DNA from 4 places in the Pseudalkalibacillus sp. A8 genome. Region 1 is predicted to be linked to each of the others. Evidence: riboswitches for the same ligand, from Rfam matches in the RefSeq annotation. Region 1 holds a riboswitch; each other region holds the start of a gene.
What was found. Region 1 has a riboswitch for S-adenosylmethionine ahead of ACJROX_RS08295 (LLM class flavin-dependent oxidoreductase). Riboswitches for the same ligand answer to the same signal wherever they lie in the genome.

Region 1 (4,217 bases):
AAGGTCGATACGTGTAAGGAGATGGTGCTTAACGGTTTAGGGTATGCGATCATGCCGAGCATGATTTTAAGAGATACGGAAGGATTATATACCATCGATCTGAATACAAAAGAGGAAGAACCATTATTGAGGAAAACGTGGATGCTATACCATAAGGAATCCTTGAATTTGAATATGGTACGGGAGTTTGTCAGATTCATAGAAAGCATCGACATGAATGAAGACTTTTAAAATTAGATGCCGCTATGTTGTTGATATTTCAATAGCGAAATTTCGTAGAAATCAACAATGAAGAGTACAAAGCCTAAAATCAAGTCATTCTATTGACTGAAAAAACTATTTTCTCTATCATCAGCACAAACCGATCTCCTGCTAGTTTAATAGAATAGAGTATCATGCTCTTGGAGGTGATGCTCTATTGAGAAACATTTTGTTCGTTATCAATCTTATTTTCCTCCTTATGAAATTTTCCAGTTGTGTCCAATCTGTTCGCCGCATGAAGCGATCCTGAATCGATGTATAGATGATCGGCCGAAAAAGGAACGGAAGGCCAATATATTGAACTGGCTTAAGGGGATAAAATGGTGATTTACTTTGTACTTATCATGATTTTTTGTTTCTGAAAGTTTGTGGGAAAATTACTGGAACCGTTTCAACAACACAGATCTATTTCGACGCTTTCCTCCCTTATGGAGGAGAGCAATGGGCGGTACAGGGAACAGAGCTTCAGTTCACTTCAGATAACTTGCTGCTTCCATTAATTATCGTAGTCAACGGACAGTAGAGGGCAAAGAAACAGATAGGTTGTCTATGGACGCTTCATACGGACAGTCGAGGGCAAAGAAACGGATGGAGTTGCTCTATGGACGCTTCATACGGACAGTCGAGCGGAAAAAACGGATAGAGTTGCTCTATGGACGCTTCATACTTGCGGATTGCTAGCGGAAAGCGAGTATATTTCTCAAGCTATTACAATAGTTTTTTGATAAAATATTTTTAAAATTCAATTTTCCTGTTGACAGGTCGAAGTGTAAGTAGTAAATTATGAATCATATTAAAAATTTCATCTGAACGAATTTTTCTTATCCAGAGAGGTGGAGGGACTGGCCCTGTGAAACCTCGGCAGCAGGCTTTTAGAGCACTGTGCCAACTCCAGCAAGCATCCAATGCTTGAAAGATAAGAAGAGCCGAGTGATTCTGTATTCTCAACCTCTTCTTTTTAAGAAGGGGTTTTATTATTTTATAAAAGGAGGATGCACGTGTACCACCGACTCTAAATGAATAGTGATTTCTTATCCAGAGAGGCAGAGGGACTGGCCCGATGAAGCCTCGGCAACAGACTTATCAAAGTACTGTGCCAATTCCAGCAAGCTTTTACGCTTGAAAGATAAGAAGAGCCTTAGACGTGACCAACGACCTCTTCTTATTTTCAGAAGAGGTTTTTTCTTTTTCAAAAAAACTTACAACAATCCTTGAGGAGGAGAAGAAATGACAAAACGAATTCTGTTGAATGCATTTGATATGGCTTGTGCAGGACATCAATCACCGGGGTTATGGGCGCACCCGGAGGACCAATCGGACCGTTATAACGACATCAATTACTGGGTGGAGCTCGGACAACTGCTTGAAAAAGGGAAATTCGATGGACTGTTCCTGGCGGATGTCGTCGGTGTTTACGATGTGTACAAAGGAAGTCGGAACGCTGCAGTACGCCAGGGTGTCCAGGTTCCGGTCAATGATCCGCTTCTGCTTGTTCCAGCGATGGCGCAAGCGACCAAGAATCTCAGTTTCGGCCTTACGTACACGTTGACCTATGAACAGCCTTACACGTTGGCAAGACGGTTCTCGACACTTGATCATCTGACAAACGGACGGGTTGCCTGGAATATCGTTTCTTCCTATCTCGACAGTGCTGCACGGAATTATGGACTGAGCCAGCAGATCGGGCATGATAACCGTTATGAGCTTGCGGAGGAATTCCTGGAAGTGGTCTATAAGCTGTGGGAAGGCAGCTGGGAGGACGATGCGGTTAAGCACGACAAAGATACGAGAGTGTTTGCCGATCCTGAAAAAGTGCATGAGATCGATCATGATGGGAAGCACTTCCGCGTCAAAGGTATTCATCTCTGTGATCCTTCACCGCAACGTACGCCGGTCCTTTACCAGGCAGGAGCATCACCTCGTGGAAGGAAATTCGCATCACACCACGCGGAATGTGTCTTTGTCGCAGGTCCGACACCACAGATCGTAAGAAAGACGGTCGATGATATCCGTCAAAAGGCAGAAGAGAGTGGACGTGGTCGGGATAGCATCAAGGTATTCACTGTGTTTACACCGATCGTCGGCCGGACGGAAGAAGAGGCGAAACGAAAGCATGAAGAACAGAAGAGCTACGTGAGCTATGACGGAGCATTGGCGCTCCTGGGCGGTTGGACTGGGATCGATTATTCACAATTGGAACCGGACCAAACACTTGAATATATCGAGAACGATTCGATGCGGTCAGCGGTTGAAATCTTTACGACAGCCGATCCGGAAAAACGATGGACGGTGGAGGAACTGGCGAAGCATGTCGGGCTTGGTGGACGCGGACCTCTTGTCGTCGGCTCACCGGAACAAGTCGCTGATGAACTCGAACGCTGGGTAAGGGAAGCGGATGTCGATGGCTTTAATATCGCTTATACATTGGCACCGGGAACATTCAAGGACTTCATCGAGCTGGTCGTACCGATTTTACAAGAAAGAGGCCTCGTTCAAAAGGATTATGAAGAAGGAACCTATCGGGAGAAATTGTTCGGATCTGGGAAGACACACCTCCCTGACACACATACTGGAACACAATATCGTAAGCGCAAAGAACTTGAAACGGTTTAAAGGCGGGATAGCATGTTAACTTTCTATTTTATCGGACTTGCAGCATTTTGGATTGTAGGACTTGGACTATGGAATCACCTATACCCGAAGGAAAGTAAGGAGGGGAAATCATAAATGGGATCATACGCGACATCATTTATCTGGATAACGATCACACTGCTCATCGCTTATTTCATATTCGTCATCTGGCTCGGGAAGAAAGGAGCTGTCCATAGCCGTACGCTCGTCGGGTTCACAATCGCGAAAGGGAAGGTGAATCCGTGGATCGTCGGGATGAGCTTCGGGGCATCCTATGCCAGTGCCAATCTTTTCCTCGGGGTGCCAGGTTGGGCGTATACGTACGGGTACTCTGCGTTATGGTGGACCCTCGGCTGTTTCGGCGTCTCCTGGTTCGGACTGCTCTTGTTCGGCAAGACATTCTGGAAATACGGTCAAAAAAACGGAGGGGTCGTAACGCTCCCGGAATGGCTCGGTTCTCGTTATAAAAGCAGCACCATCCGCGTCCTCGTCGCGTTGTTGATCCTGTTCAACGTTTATTATATCGTCGGTCAGAACGTCGGTCTTGCGACGATGTTCGAAACGATCATCGGTATCCCATATACGTGGGGAGTCGTACTTGGAGTAGTGATTACGATCCTTTATGTCGGCTGGGGCGGTGCATTCGCGCAGTTGGTAAGTGACGGCATCCAGGGCATCATCATGTCGATCACATCCGTCGTCATATTCGTTTCATTGCTATGGACGATCGGAGGCGGCCTTGGGGTATTCGGTAAGCTCCAAGGACAGCTTGCTTCGGCAAGTCCGCAATTGCTATCCGCGACATCAACAAGTGACGGTCCTTTTTCAAGCGGATTTTCGATCCTGTCCATCCAGTGGCTGTTGTTCAGTTTCGTACTATTGCCGCATCTGATGAATAAAATTCTGACGCTCGATGATGCGAAACAGCTGCGGCCGTTCACACTGTCTGCCGGGATCTCATTGTTCTTGTTGTCGACGCTGACGGTCTTTGCCGGTCTTGCTGCCCGTGTCATCCTGCCGAACTTGGATGCAGCAGATAAGGCGATTCCGTTGTACCTGATCGAGGCATTTCATCCGATCGTCGTTGCAATCATGGTGACAGGCATCATTTCAGCGATCCTTTCGACGACGGACAGCCTGTATCTTGGGATCTCGTCAAGTATCGGGAACGATCTTTTCAAGCCGTTGGTTGGACCGTTTTTGTTGAAAAACAAACATGTGACGGAAGGGATCGTCGATGATCGGGCCATGAAGATTTCGAAGTATTCGCTTATATTGATCGGTGTCGCATCGCTGTACTTGTCGATCGAGCGACCTGAATCCTT
Region 2 (4,217 bases), 2.6 Mb from region 1:
TCTTTTCGCTTAATACTCACCTGCTGCCCAGCATGCGCTTTTTGCTTTATAAGGAATATCGTGTAGCCATACCTTACAACCGCAAGATCACTCAAGAACTTTTGGCTTTTCAGCCAGATTTGATTCATGTAGCAACTCCGTTTTCCACTGGTTTATACGGATTAAATTTTGGTCGTAAACATGATATTACAATGGTTGCTTCATACCACACGAACTTTGATCATTATTTGTCCTATTATCATCTGCAATGGGCTACTGATTGGTGGTGGAAATACTTATCTTGGTTTCATCGTTACTTTGAAAAGACGTATGTACCCTCACAAGAAACACTTCATCATCTAAGCTCTAAGGGTTTTGAACGCTTAGGAATTTGGGGGCGAGGAGTAGATACCTCCATTTATCATCCTTACCATAATACAAGTAGTTTCCGAGTGAAATACAAAATCCCGCATGACAAAATCGTATTAAGCTATATCGGCAGACTCGCACCTGAAAAAGATATCCAAACCTTGATTGAAATCATTAGGAAATTCCCTCAAAAGTGGCAAGATAAAGTATGTTGGTTGATTGTAGGAGAAGGACCTAGTGAAGTTGATTTAAAAAGCGCACTGAAAACTTTCCACAATGTCCTGTTTACAGGGTACTTGCGAAGTAAAGAGCTATCAATGGCATATAGCATTTCAGATTTATTTATATTTCCTTCTCCAACTGAAACATTTGGAAATGTCGTATTGGAATCGATGGCATGTGCAACACCGGTAATCGGTACGGATAGTGGGGGCATTCGTAATATTGTCATTGATGGCCATAACGGATATCTTGTCAAACCATATGAACCCCAAGCATTCATAGATAGAATCATTTTCTTCCTGACACACCCTAATCTTTCGGCGCAAATTTCAACAAATGCAAGAGCTTATGCAAAAAGCCAATCTTGGGAAGTAATATCCAGTAAGCTTACAAGTGAATATACCGAACTCATAGAAAGTAAGCAAAAGATTCATCCTGCCTCATAAACTCAAACTTTCCTGAACTCAAAAAAACCCTGAGCGGCAAAGTGCCTCTTAGGGTTTAACTTTCTATGCGTTGTTTTTAAGTATTTCTGCTTTATCCGTTTGTTCCCATGGCAATTCGATATCCGTACGACCGAAGTGCCCATAAGCTGCTGTCTGCTTATAGATCGGACGGCGAAGATCCAGCATCTTGATGATTCCTGCCGGGCGAAGATCGAAGTTGTCTCGAACTAGATCAACTAGCTTCTCTTCAGATACTGTACCAGTACCAAATGTATCAATAGAAATGGATACAGGTTGGGCGACCCCGATTGCATAGGCGAGTTGAACCTCACACTTTTCCGCTAGTCCAGCTGCTACGATATTTTTCGCCACATAACGCGCTGCATAGGCTGCAGAACGGTCAACTTTTGTCGGATCCTTACCTGAGAACGCGCCACCGCCATGACGTGCATAACCACCATACGTATCAACAATGATTTTGCGTCCTGTCAATCCAGCATCCCCTTGAGGACCACCAATGACAAAACGTCCAGTCGGGTTGATGAAATATTTCGTATTCTCGTCAATCAACTCGACAGGCACAACAGGGTTGATGACATGCTCTTTCAGGTCACGCTTGATTTGATCAAGAGTAACCTCAGGGTGATGCTGAGTGGAGATGACGATCGTATCCACGTGTACTGGCTTATCATTTTCATCATACTCAATTGTCACTTGAGTTTTTCCATCTGGTCGTAGATATGGAACAACCTCATTTTTACGAACTTCAGCCAACCGACGACTGAGCTTGTGGGATAATGAAATCGGCAGCGGCATCAACTCTTTGGTTTCATTACATGCAAACCCGAACATCAAACCTTGGTCACCAGCACCAATCGCCTCGATTTCTTCTTCTGTCATCAATCCTTCTCTTGCTTCAAGGGCCTGGTTGACACCTTGAGCAATATCAGCAGATTGTTCATCAATAGAAGTGAGAACTGCACAAGTTTCATAGTCGAAACCGTACTTCGCACGTGTATAACCGATGCCCTTCACCGTTTCACGCACGATTTTCGGTATGTCTACGTAAGTAGAAGTCGTAATTTCCCCTGCAACAAGGACGAGCCCAGTGTTTACAGAAGTTTCACACGCTACGCGTGCATTTGGATCACTTGCTAAAATTTCGTCTAAAATCGCATCGGAAATCTGATCACAAATCTTGTCCGGATGACCTTCTGTGACCGATTCTGATGTAAAAAGACGTCTGCTTTTTGCCATAACGGAACCTCCTCGACGATCTTCAAAGTATCGCTTTTAATTGATACGGTACTCATTTCCTTATGAGAAAGTGCAACAATAGTTTATAACATCTGAAACTGATGCATGAAACATCTTATTTATTCTCAAGCTTTTTTTAAAAAAAAGGATGGATTCTCCTATTGAACGAAAAAAAACCTTTCCTGTTCAGAGGAAAGGTGGATCGTTGTATACCTTTCACCCTCTTATTTTTCAGGTTAGCACCTTTTCACCTTAAGTTAAGGTGTCGGTTGCTGGGTTTCATTGGGCCTGTCCCTCCACCTACTCGGAATAAGAGTAGCCGTTCTCGCAATATCATAACGCAGTACCTATATTATGTCAACGAAATTCAAAAGCCAAATGATGGGCTTTCAACCAAAAACACTTTCAGGTTCCGATTTAAATAACTACTCTAAAAAAGCTGAAAATTCCAATATTGGTTCCATGGCCTATTTATATCCTAATTAAGGTTTAACATGTCACAAAAACGGAAAAATAGTATACATTATTAAAATAAATATGTTATACTAATTCCCAGTTAAGCAAGTATTGGTTTAAACTTTATGTGAAAAAGGATGGGTTTATATGAATACAGCACAATTTACCTCTCTAACAGATGAGTTATTAAGTAAAGCATCTACAAACAAAAATTTATCGACTCCAAGATTAGTAGAAAGAGCAATCGCCAGAAGCGAGGGTGTACTTACATCGACAGGTGCTCTGCAAGTTGAAACCGGTAAATATACAGGGCGTTCTCCTAAAGATAAGTTCATTGTCATGGAGTCATCTGTAAAAGATAAAATTGATTGGGGATCCGTGAACCAACCGATTGATGAAGAAAAATTCAATAACCTATATAAGAAAGTAATCGAATACTTAACCAACAAAGACGAAACATTCGTATTTCAAGGATTTGCTGGTGCCGATAAAGCATTCCAGCTCCCTCTTCAAGTCATCAATGAATACGCATGGCATAATTTATTTGCCCGCCAACTTTTCATCCGACCGAATGAAAGCGATTTAAATAGCTTCACACCGGAGTTCCAGGTTATTTCAGCACCTGGGTTCAATGCTGATCCAGAAGTAGATGGCACAAATTCCGAAACATTCATTATCATATCATTTGAAAAGCGTATTGTGCTGATCGGAGGTACTGAGTACGCCGGTGAAATTAAAAAATCCATCTTTTCAGTGATGAACTACATGCTTCCTGAAAAAGATATCCTTTCTATGCACTGTTCAGCAAACGTTGGCGTAGAAGGTGATGTCGCATTATTCTTCGGTCTGAGCGGAACTGGAAAGACGACTTTATCCGCTGATCCTAACCGCCGTCTCATCGGTGACGATGAACATGGTTGGGCGAACAATGGAATTTTCAATATTGAGGGAGGCTGCTACGCAAAGTGTGTGAACCTCTCCCAGGAAAAAGAGCCACAAATCTGGAATGCGATCCGTTTCGGGACAGTACTTGAAAATGTTGTCTCTGATGAGGATTCACGAATGGTCGATTACAACAACACGTCATTGACTGAAAATACACGAGCAGCTTATCCGATTGACGCAATTCCGAATATCATCACTCCGAGTGTTGCCGGGAATCCGAACACGATCATTTTCTTGACAGCAGATGCTTTCGGCGTATTGCCCCCAATCAGTAAACTTACAAAAGAACAAGCGATGTACCATTTCTTATCAGGATATACGAGTAAACTAGCAGGGACAGAACGCGGCGTCACATCGCCACAAGCGACATTCTCGACATGCTTTGGCTCCCCATTCCTGCCATTGCATGCTGAAAGATATGCAAAAATGCTTGGCGAAAAGATCGCTCAACATGATGTTGATGTGTACTTGGTCAACACAGGCTGGTCCGGCGGTGAATACGGTGTAGGGAAGAGAATGGATCTGACTCATACAAGGGCAATG
Region 3 (4,217 bases), 410 kb from region 1:
CTTTCTGCACACCGCTTCGTCCTCGGTTTGGATTGCAAGGGCTTCTGCTAGAACAGTCTGCTTCGCCTCTTCGACTATTTTCGCATGGAATGCAGCTGCGACGACCCGATCGATTGCCCAGAACAGGTTGACCGCTGTCGGCCGGGAACTTGCCAGGTAATCCCGCTGTATCCGGAGACCTGTTCTGAAATCTTCAATCGATTGTCCCGCAAACTTGCTCGCCCAGAGCGCAAGGCCGAATGCTGCAGCAATTCCAATCGCTGGAGCTCCCCTCACTTTCAACGAATGGATGCTTTCCCATACCCCCTTCACATCATCCAGATGTATATATTCTGTTTTGAGGGGCAGCTTTTGTTGGTCGAGCAATACGACTCGATTGTTTTCCCATCTTACTGAGCGGATAAAATCTGTTTCTATCATTCTGTTAAACTCCTTTTACCAAGTTGATGAGGTCTTCGATGGTGTTCACATAATGTCGGTTAAGGATCAGATGCCTCCCGGTCTTAAGGGACTCCCGTTGGACATTCAACCGTTTTTCCGGGTCTTCGATGCCATGGATGTCCTCTACATGTGAAAGGCCGATCGTCCGTCTGATGATCTTATTTCCTGCAAAACCAACCGTCTCCTGAAGGATTTCATCTAACACAGCATCGAGATATCCAGACACTGCAAGGAATGGATCTTTCCCTTTATCAACCCATAATTTCGTAAACTCCGCTGTGAACACGTTCCAAGTTTCTTCGATTACATCGAGCAGGTAGGCTTGAAAATCACGACGGACAGCTTCATCTTCAATCCTGGCTTCCTGTGCCAGACTGTTCAGGATCAGATTGGCGATAAAGGCACCGACATCGAACCCGATTGGACCGAAAAAGCTGAACTCAGGATCGATCACTTTCGTCGAATCTTCGGTGGCGAAAATACTTCCGGAATGCAGGTCACCATGTATCAGCGCTTCCGCTTTTGTAAGAAAGAGATGCTTGAGCTTCGCCGCTTCAAGCTTCAGTTCATCATCCGCCCATAATGCTTCGACCTCTGGACGTAGTTCCTCAGGAAAATCGTTGGTGTCGTGATCGAAAAATGGATCTGTAAATACGAGATCCTCGGTGATTTTACAAAGTTCAGGGTTAACGAATTTGGAAGCGAGCAGTTTTTTCTCACTTGGATCCAGTCCAAAATCGGATGTATGGAATAAGGTATGGGCGATGAATTTCCCGATATCAGTAGCAAGTTTCGGATACTTTCTGCCTTCTATCAGCCCTTTTCTCAGTATGATATAGTCTGACAAGTCCTCCATGATCGTTACGGCGTAAACCTCATCTGTCCCATAGACCTCAGGGACAAGATCGGGTACGTATTTTGCTGCCTCTTTCAATGATTCACTTTCGATCCGTGCCCGGTCTAGCGTCAACGGCCAGGATTCGCCGACTACTTTTGCGTATGGGAGTGCCTGCTTGGCAATTAACGACTGCCCGGTATCATCTTCTTTTACATGGAATACATAATTGAGATTTCCGTCACCGATCTCGTAACATGTCACCGGACTGTCCTTAGAGATGAAATTTCCATCTTTCAAGTACGCCACGACCGTCTCTGTTGTGAAAGGTTCATAGGTTGATTGCTTCGTTAACATAAGAGAAACCTCCTTATTTTGGATATAAAGAAAACTTGCGAAGCCAAGCCTGCAGCGATGGCTGAGCCTTAGTTGCACTTATACTTAAGAAAGGGTTTATAGTGCAAAAAAAAACCTCTTTCCGATGAAAGAGGTTGAAGGTATGTAGTCTTCGTCCCTCTCATCTACCAGGATGTATGGTTTCATCCTGTTGGAAGTAGCACCGTGCCTTTTCTAGAATCCTTAAATAGAAAGGTCGGTTGCTGGGCGTCATAGGGCCAATTCCCTCAGCCTGCTCTTGATAAGAGATTTTATGAAATTTATGATTATTGGAATGTAAAAACTAACTTGAAAAGAATATTACAGAACACCTTCTCAACTGTCAACAGGTTTTTCCAAGAAAAGAAAAATATCCTGTTAAGGAATGATCCAAACGCTTAACTTCTCAAAACCTCTCACTAATTTTATCGTTTACCGACAGAAGACTCCCACCTCAAGGAATGTGAAGGGCGTATCCCAATGAGTAGGTGGGAGATGAATGTCGGTTGGGGTTAGGCAAAGTGGACCTCGTTGTGTTAGAATAAGAACATACATTCCCTTTAAGCGAGATGATCAGCCATGTTAATCAAAAAAGCGTATAAGTTTCGGATCTATCCAAACAAAGAACAGGAAATCTTAATCGCTAAAACCATTGGTTGTTCTCGTTTTGTGTTTAATCATTTTTTAGCTCAATGGAACGATACCTACCGTGAAACAGGCAAAGGGTTATCGTATAACACTTGCTCTTCTCAATTAACACAACTTAAGAAAAAATTGGTTTGGTTAAAAGAAGTTGACAGCATTGCTATACAATCCTCTCTTAAAAATCTTGCTGATTCGTATACTCGATTCTTCAAGAAACAAAACAAAGCACCACGATTTAAGTCTAAAAAGAATAATGTACAATCCTACACAACAAAGCACACGAACGGCAATATTGCGATTGTAGGCAACAAAATCAAGTTGCCTAAACTTGGCTTAGTCAGGTTTGCCAAAAGTCGTGAGGTTGAAGGTCGTATCCTGAATGTCACGGTTCGACGTCATCCAACCGGAAAATATTTTGTATCCATCCTTGTTGAAACAGAGGTTGAAGCGTTACCTAAAACCGGTTCAGCTTTAGGGATCGATGTTGGCCTCAAGGACTTTGCGATTTTGTCTGATGGAACAATACATAAGAATCACAACTATTTTTGCAAACTTGAAAAGAAATTAGCCAAAGCACAACGTACGCTTTCAAGGCGTAAAAAGGGTTCTTCCAACTGGCATAAGCAACGGATAAAGGTTGCACGACTGCATGAGAAAATCACCAATGCAAGAATGGATGACTTGCATAAAATCTCGACCGGTATTGTCAAAAACCACGACATCATCGGTATAGAAGATTTACAAGTAAGGAATCTATTGAAAAACCACCATTTAGCCAAATCTATCAGTGAGGTTAGTTGGTCGAAATTCCGTATGATGCTTGAATACAAAGCGAAGTGGTATGGCAAACAAGTGGTCATTGTCGCAAAAAATTTTCCCTCTAGTCAACTATGTTCAAAGTGCGGATACAAAAACAAAGATGTTAAAAATCTCGGATTGCGTAAATGGGATTGCCCTTCTTGCGGCGAACATCACGATCGAGACATGAACGCAAGTATCAATATTCGTAATGAAGCATTACGATTAAACCGCAGGAACTGCGGGGATAGCCTAGTTAAGAACCGGTGGTTGCACTGGTGCTCTTAGGAATCTCCCACTTCAAACAGACCGTAAGGTCGTTAAGTGGCGAGAGGTTCAATTAAATAAAATAATAGTTAGGGAATTGACATGCACGAATTTCCGTGTAATAATCCGTGTTATAAATCTATTTAACTGGAATTCAATCGTATGACTCTTATCAAGAGAGGTGGAGGGACGAGCCCGAAGAAGCCCGGCAACCGGCTTTTAACTGTAGTTAAAAACACGGTGCTAATTCTCGCAGCTTTAGAGCTGACAGATGAGAGGATGGAGACCGCAATCAATCGACCTCTTCCTCTTGTGGGAAGAGGTTTTTTATATGGGTTAATAGAATGATAACCTTTAAAATTTGTTAAATACTTGAAAGGGTGAACGTCATGAGTGAAAAAATCATTGCTACCTACCTGCTGCATGACAAAAAAGAAGATCTTGAGAAAAAAGCGGAATCGATCGCACTCGGATTGACAGTCGGATCATGGACGAACCTGCCAGCTTTGGAGCAAAAGCAGTTGAGCATACATAAAGGGAGAGTGATTGACGTCACCTACCTTCCTGAAGACGAAAAAGCGGATCACTTTTTTGGAGGAAAACGGACGAAGGGAATCATCAAGATTGCCTACCCTTCCGCTAACTTCAGTAACGACATCCCGGCCATTTTGACGACAATCTTCGGTAAACTTTCATTGGATGGGGAAATCAAGCTGCTCGATATTGAGTTATCGGATCTGTTGCTTTCTCAGTATCCTGGTCCGCAATTTGGAATCTCTGGTATCCGAGAGAAACTCGACGTTTATGACCGGCCATTGCTGATGAGCATTTTCAAAGGCGTGATCGGTAAGGAGCA
Region 4 (4,217 bases), 2.9 Mb from region 1:
AATAAGAGGAGACAAGTTCTGTAACAAAGATGATTTTATAATGGAGGGCCTAAGTTTATGCAGAAGATGAACAGAGGGATATTGACCGCGCTTTCGGCGATTGGAATTGCACAAGGCCTGAAGATCCTGACGCATAAGAGGTTGACGGGTAAGTGGGATATTAAACAGGTGGTTACGACAGGTGGGATGCCAAGCTCCCATTCAGCGGGCGTATCATCACTGGCTACTTATATAGCAACCAATAAAGGGTCGCGTCACACGGAAACAGCACTGGCAACCATTTTTGGTATGCTCGTCATGTATGATGCCCAAGGGATCCGTCGTCACACAGGTGAAATTGCTCAACTTGTGAACGATTTGGAGGATGAATTCGCTGCATTTTCAGGTGATTTTCCGAGCTTTGAGTTTGTTCAAAGGGATAAGGAACTGAAGGAGATGTTAGGACATCAACCGATCGAGGTTCTTGGTGGTGCAATTTTAGGAGCTATTTTAGGTTATATTTCTGCTAAATGTGAAAATAGGTGAAAGGACTGGACTTTTGTTCGTTTAGGGTGTTGGACTGGACATCACTTAGTTGTATCGAAAAGGAAGTGAATATTAAAAAAGGTTTGTCTCAGTTTAAATGATCGCAAAAATCTAGTCTCTTGAACACCGACTGATTGTTAGCGCTTTTCTATGTTATAATAAATCAGCAATAGAATAGGATTTCTCAAGGGTGGTCGGCACACTCCCAATCGGAAGGGGGTGGTGCTGCATGACGGTATTTGAAGCGTTGATGTTCACTTGCGCGTTTACAACTTTAATTGTTGTAGTACTGTCGTTTAATCATAAAAAATAATCCACCCTTGAGTTAGTCGGCTCAGGTGGATTATTCTACCCTTAGTCGATCCCCTTGCAGGGAACCGTCTATTGCATGACCGTTGGTGTTACCAGCACCTACGGTCTTTTATACTGTATTCCATCTTATCTGATTTTATTATAACCGATATTTGAAGGAAAGAGAACTACATGATACCAAAAGAAACTGTGTTATAACTCTCCTTTCTTTTATCAACACAGATTTCTAATAAATAATTATCAATTTCTTCCTTATCATCTATTATATGTGTTACCCCTTTCAAAAAGATCGTAGTGAAGAGGACAAGCAATTGTTATAAAGTAAAAAAACGCCCCCGATTTTGTACCGATTGAGATTGAAAAACGATAAAACATTTTGATCGATTACCAGTATATAAAGATTTAGGAAAGATTTCATCTAATTAAAACATATCCTTTAGGTTAAATTAAAGTTGAGTAATTTTTCATTACTCGAATAACCGTGTGGAGTGATGTATCGTGGCAAGAAATAAACCTTTGGTACCTAATGCAGAGAATTCATTGAATCAGATGAAGCAAGAAACTGCTAATGAGATGGGTGTTCAACCTGGTGCAAATACTACCTCACGAGCAAATGGTGCTGTTGGCGGACAGATGACCAAACGTCTAGTCGGAATGGCTGAACAGCAACTAAGCAATAAACCGAAGCAATAACATTGCTTTCTAAATAAGAGACCAATTTTTGGTCTCTTTGAAAAATCCATTCACCAAATGCGAGGTCATATCATAAACTATAGTCAACGGAAACTAAAGTAAAATGGTTTAATCATAAATCATTCTTTACTTCGTTGCTTAAACGTGGTAAGATGATAATCAAACTAAAATGAATAATGAAAACTTCTTATCCAGAGAGGCGGAGGGACTGGCCCTTTGATGCCCGGCAACCATCGAATCAATCCATAGATTGAGGAGAACGGTGCCAATTCCTGTAGGATGATCAAACATCCTAGAAGATGAGAGGATCGTTAAAGATATTTACGAACCCTTTTCTTACTGGATAAGAAAAGGGTTTTTTCGTGCATATACGAAAAGCTCTCGATAGAAGTTTCGTTATTATGAAAGGAAAGATGATAAGTGAAAACAGCTATTTTTGGAGCTGGATGCTTCTGGGGAGTTGAAGCATTCTTTGAAAAATTTGAAGGGGTTATCTCGACACGTGTAGGTTTTACAGGCGGTCATGTCGAGAATCCAACATATGAGCATGTGAAGACTGGAGAAACAGGCCATGCGGAGGCAGTCAAGATCCAATATGATCCTGCCGTGATCTCCTATTCCGAATTGCTCAACACTTTCTTTGAAGTCCATGACCCTACCACACGAAATAGACAGGGCCTGGATATTGGTCATCAATATCGTTCAGTCATTTTTTATACAGATGCAAATCAACAATATCTAGCCGCAGAAAAAATCAAGGAATTGGAAGAAAAAGCTGTCTTTAAGCTTCCGATTGTAACCGAAATCCAAGAAGCTTCGATCTTCTATGATGCAGAAGAGGATCATCAAAAGTATTTACAAAAGAATGGTTCGGTCGCTTGCGGCATGTAGTAATGGTGTCCAGCTCAAATACCCTTTCCTTGGTTTTACCCCAAGAAAGGGTTTATAATTGTCGAATAAACTCTCTTAGGAGAGAAAATTGACAAGATATGAAGGGCAAGGAATTTATGTTACGTTTACAGTATTTTGTTCTCGCAAGCGGGATTATCATTTTACTTTCTGTATGCATGGCTGCTTATGGAGATATAGGATCTTCAACCGAAAAAGGACAGGATGAAGGAAACTGGGTAGGCGCTTGGTCTGCAAGTATGCAAGCCCCTTTTGAAGACGGGGTATCCCAAAGAGGATTTGAAAACCAAACGATTCGTTTCATCATTCATCCTCATACCGATGGTGAAAAAATGCGCATACGTCTTTCTAATACATTCGGTTCAGAACCGTTAACAATCGACAAGATAAATGTTGCTGTTTCAAAAAAAGGAGCTGAAATCATTCCGGGGACAAATCGCAAGGTTACATTCGGAGGTGATCAAAAAGTCACAATCCCTGCAGGGGGAAAAGAATTCAGTGATCCGATGTCCTTTAAGGTCAAGAATGCCAAAAACCTCGCGGTCAGTGTTTATGTCCGTGATAAAACCGGACCTGCAACCTGGCATCCCCGTTCGATGCAAACAACATATATTTCAACAGGAGATCATGTTACAGACTCTGATGCTTCTGCATTTAAAACAAAAGAAGAAGCTTGGTTTTGGCTGGATGGGGTGGACGTCATCCCAGATTCTACTGTAAAAGGCTCGATTGTTGTCTTGGGAAGTTCAATTGCCAATGGAAATCATTCGGAGCAGAATGCCAACCATCGATGGACTGACTTTTTAGCAGAACGGTTCAATCAGGAAACAGACACCAAAATGTCTGTATTGAATGCTGGCGTTTCTGCTAATCATTTGATCAACAGTCTACCCGACAAAGGTGAGAATGCCCTGGCAAGACTAGAGCAGGATGTTTTCAGCCAAACAGGGGTAAAGGCAGTGATCCTCAATCAAGGGTTGAATGATATAAGGCATCATCCTGAGTATGATTCGGAAAAAATCATTGAAAGAATGAAGGATATCATCGATGCTTCTCATGACAAGGGGCTTAAAATTTATGGCGGGACCTTAACCCCTTTCAAAGGATCAGGAATGTACACACCGGAAAAGGAAAAAACCCGTAAGGAGGTCAATGACTGGATCAGGACAAGTGGAGAGTTTGATGGTGTCATCGACTTTGACAAAGCACTGAGGGATCCAGAAGACCCTGAACGCTATCTTCCTAAATATGATGCGGGAGATCATCTGCATCCGAATGACGCTGGATATGAGGTAATGGCTGAGACTGTAGACCTTTCAATGTTTGAATAATATACAAGAAGAGCTCTCGATAAAGGGCTCTTTTTTTAGTGGTATAAAAGCACCGATCGGCGTGATTATACTTGGTTCCTGATAACGCATTAAATACTTGCACTTTTCATTGAGACGACTCAAAATATAAGGTATCTATTATCGATATTCATAGGAAAGGATTCAGTGACATGATTGAGATTGGACTGACTGGTTGGGGTGACCACGATTCACTTTACCCAGCAGATATCAAATCAAATGAAAAATTGCAGACCTACAGCAGTTTTTTTCCGACCGTAGAAATCGATTCAGCTTTTTACGCTGTCCAACCGGTGAAAAACTATGAAAAATGGGTGAAAGAAACCCCGGATCGTTTTTCATACGTGGTCAAGGCATACCAGGGGATGACTGGCCATTCAAGAGGGGATATTCCTTTCTCAAGTGAAGAGGAGATGTACCGGCTATATA

Region 2: linked by a shared signal. The riboswitch ahead of metK (methionine adenosyltransferase) and the one ahead of ACJROX_RS08295 (LLM class flavin-dependent oxidoreductase) in region 1 are both predicted to bind S-adenosylmethionine.
Region 3: linked by a shared signal. The riboswitch ahead of mtnK (S-methyl-5-thioribose kinase) and the one ahead of ACJROX_RS08295 (LLM class flavin-dependent oxidoreductase) in region 1 are both predicted to bind S-adenosylmethionine.
Region 4: linked by a shared signal. The riboswitch ahead of msrA (peptide-methionine (S)-S-oxide reductase MsrA) and the one ahead of ACJROX_RS08295 (LLM class flavin-dependent oxidoreductase) in region 1 are both predicted to bind S-adenosylmethionine.

The regions. Positions count from the first base shown of each region.
Region 1 is NZ_CP174509.1:1,601,743-1,605,959, forward strand. It holds gene ACJROX_RS08285 (LysR family transcriptional regulator) at 1-231, shown strand, start outside; gene ACJROX_RS08290 (hypothetical protein) at 614-784, shown strand; SAM riboswitch class I at 1,080-1,184, shown strand; SAM riboswitch class I at 1,290-1,394, shown strand; gene ACJROX_RS08295 (LLM class flavin-dependent oxidoreductase) at 1,489-2,874, shown strand; gene ACJROX_RS08300 (sodium:solute symporter family transporter) at 2,989-4,217, shown strand, end outside.
Region 2 is NZ_CP174509.1:4,249,681-4,253,897, forward strand. It holds gene ACJROX_RS21815 (glycosyltransferase family 4 protein) at 1-1,016, shown strand, start outside; gene metK (methionine adenosyltransferase) at 1,080-2,273, opposite strand; SAM riboswitch class I at 2,495-2,589, opposite strand; gene pckA (phosphoenolpyruvate carboxykinase (ATP)) at 2,877-4,217, shown strand, end outside.
Region 3 is NZ_CP174509.1:1,190,107-1,194,323, reverse strand. It holds gene mtnA (S-methyl-5-thioribose-1-phosphate isomerase) at 1-420, opposite strand, end outside; gene mtnK (S-methyl-5-thioribose kinase) at 425-1,633, opposite strand; SAM riboswitch class I at 1,791-1,920, opposite strand; gene tnpB (IS200/IS605 family element RNA-guided endonuclease TnpB) at 2,231-3,382, shown strand; SAM riboswitch class I at 3,528-3,639, shown strand; gene ACJROX_RS06215 (2,3-diketo-5-methylthiopentyl-1-phosphate enolase) at 3,751-4,217, shown strand, end outside.
Region 4 is NZ_CP174509.1:4,452,488-4,456,704, reverse strand. It holds gene ACJROX_RS22905 (divergent PAP2 family protein) at 58-525, shown strand; gene ACJROX_RS22900 (small, acid-soluble spore protein, alpha/beta type) at 1,336-1,530, shown strand; SAM riboswitch class I at 1,715-1,836, shown strand; gene msrA (peptide-methionine (S)-S-oxide reductase MsrA) at 1,951-2,421, shown strand; gene ACJROX_RS22890 (SGNH/GDSL hydrolase family protein) at 2,538-3,770, shown strand; gene ACJROX_RS22885 (DUF72 domain-containing protein) at 3,941-4,217, shown strand, end outside.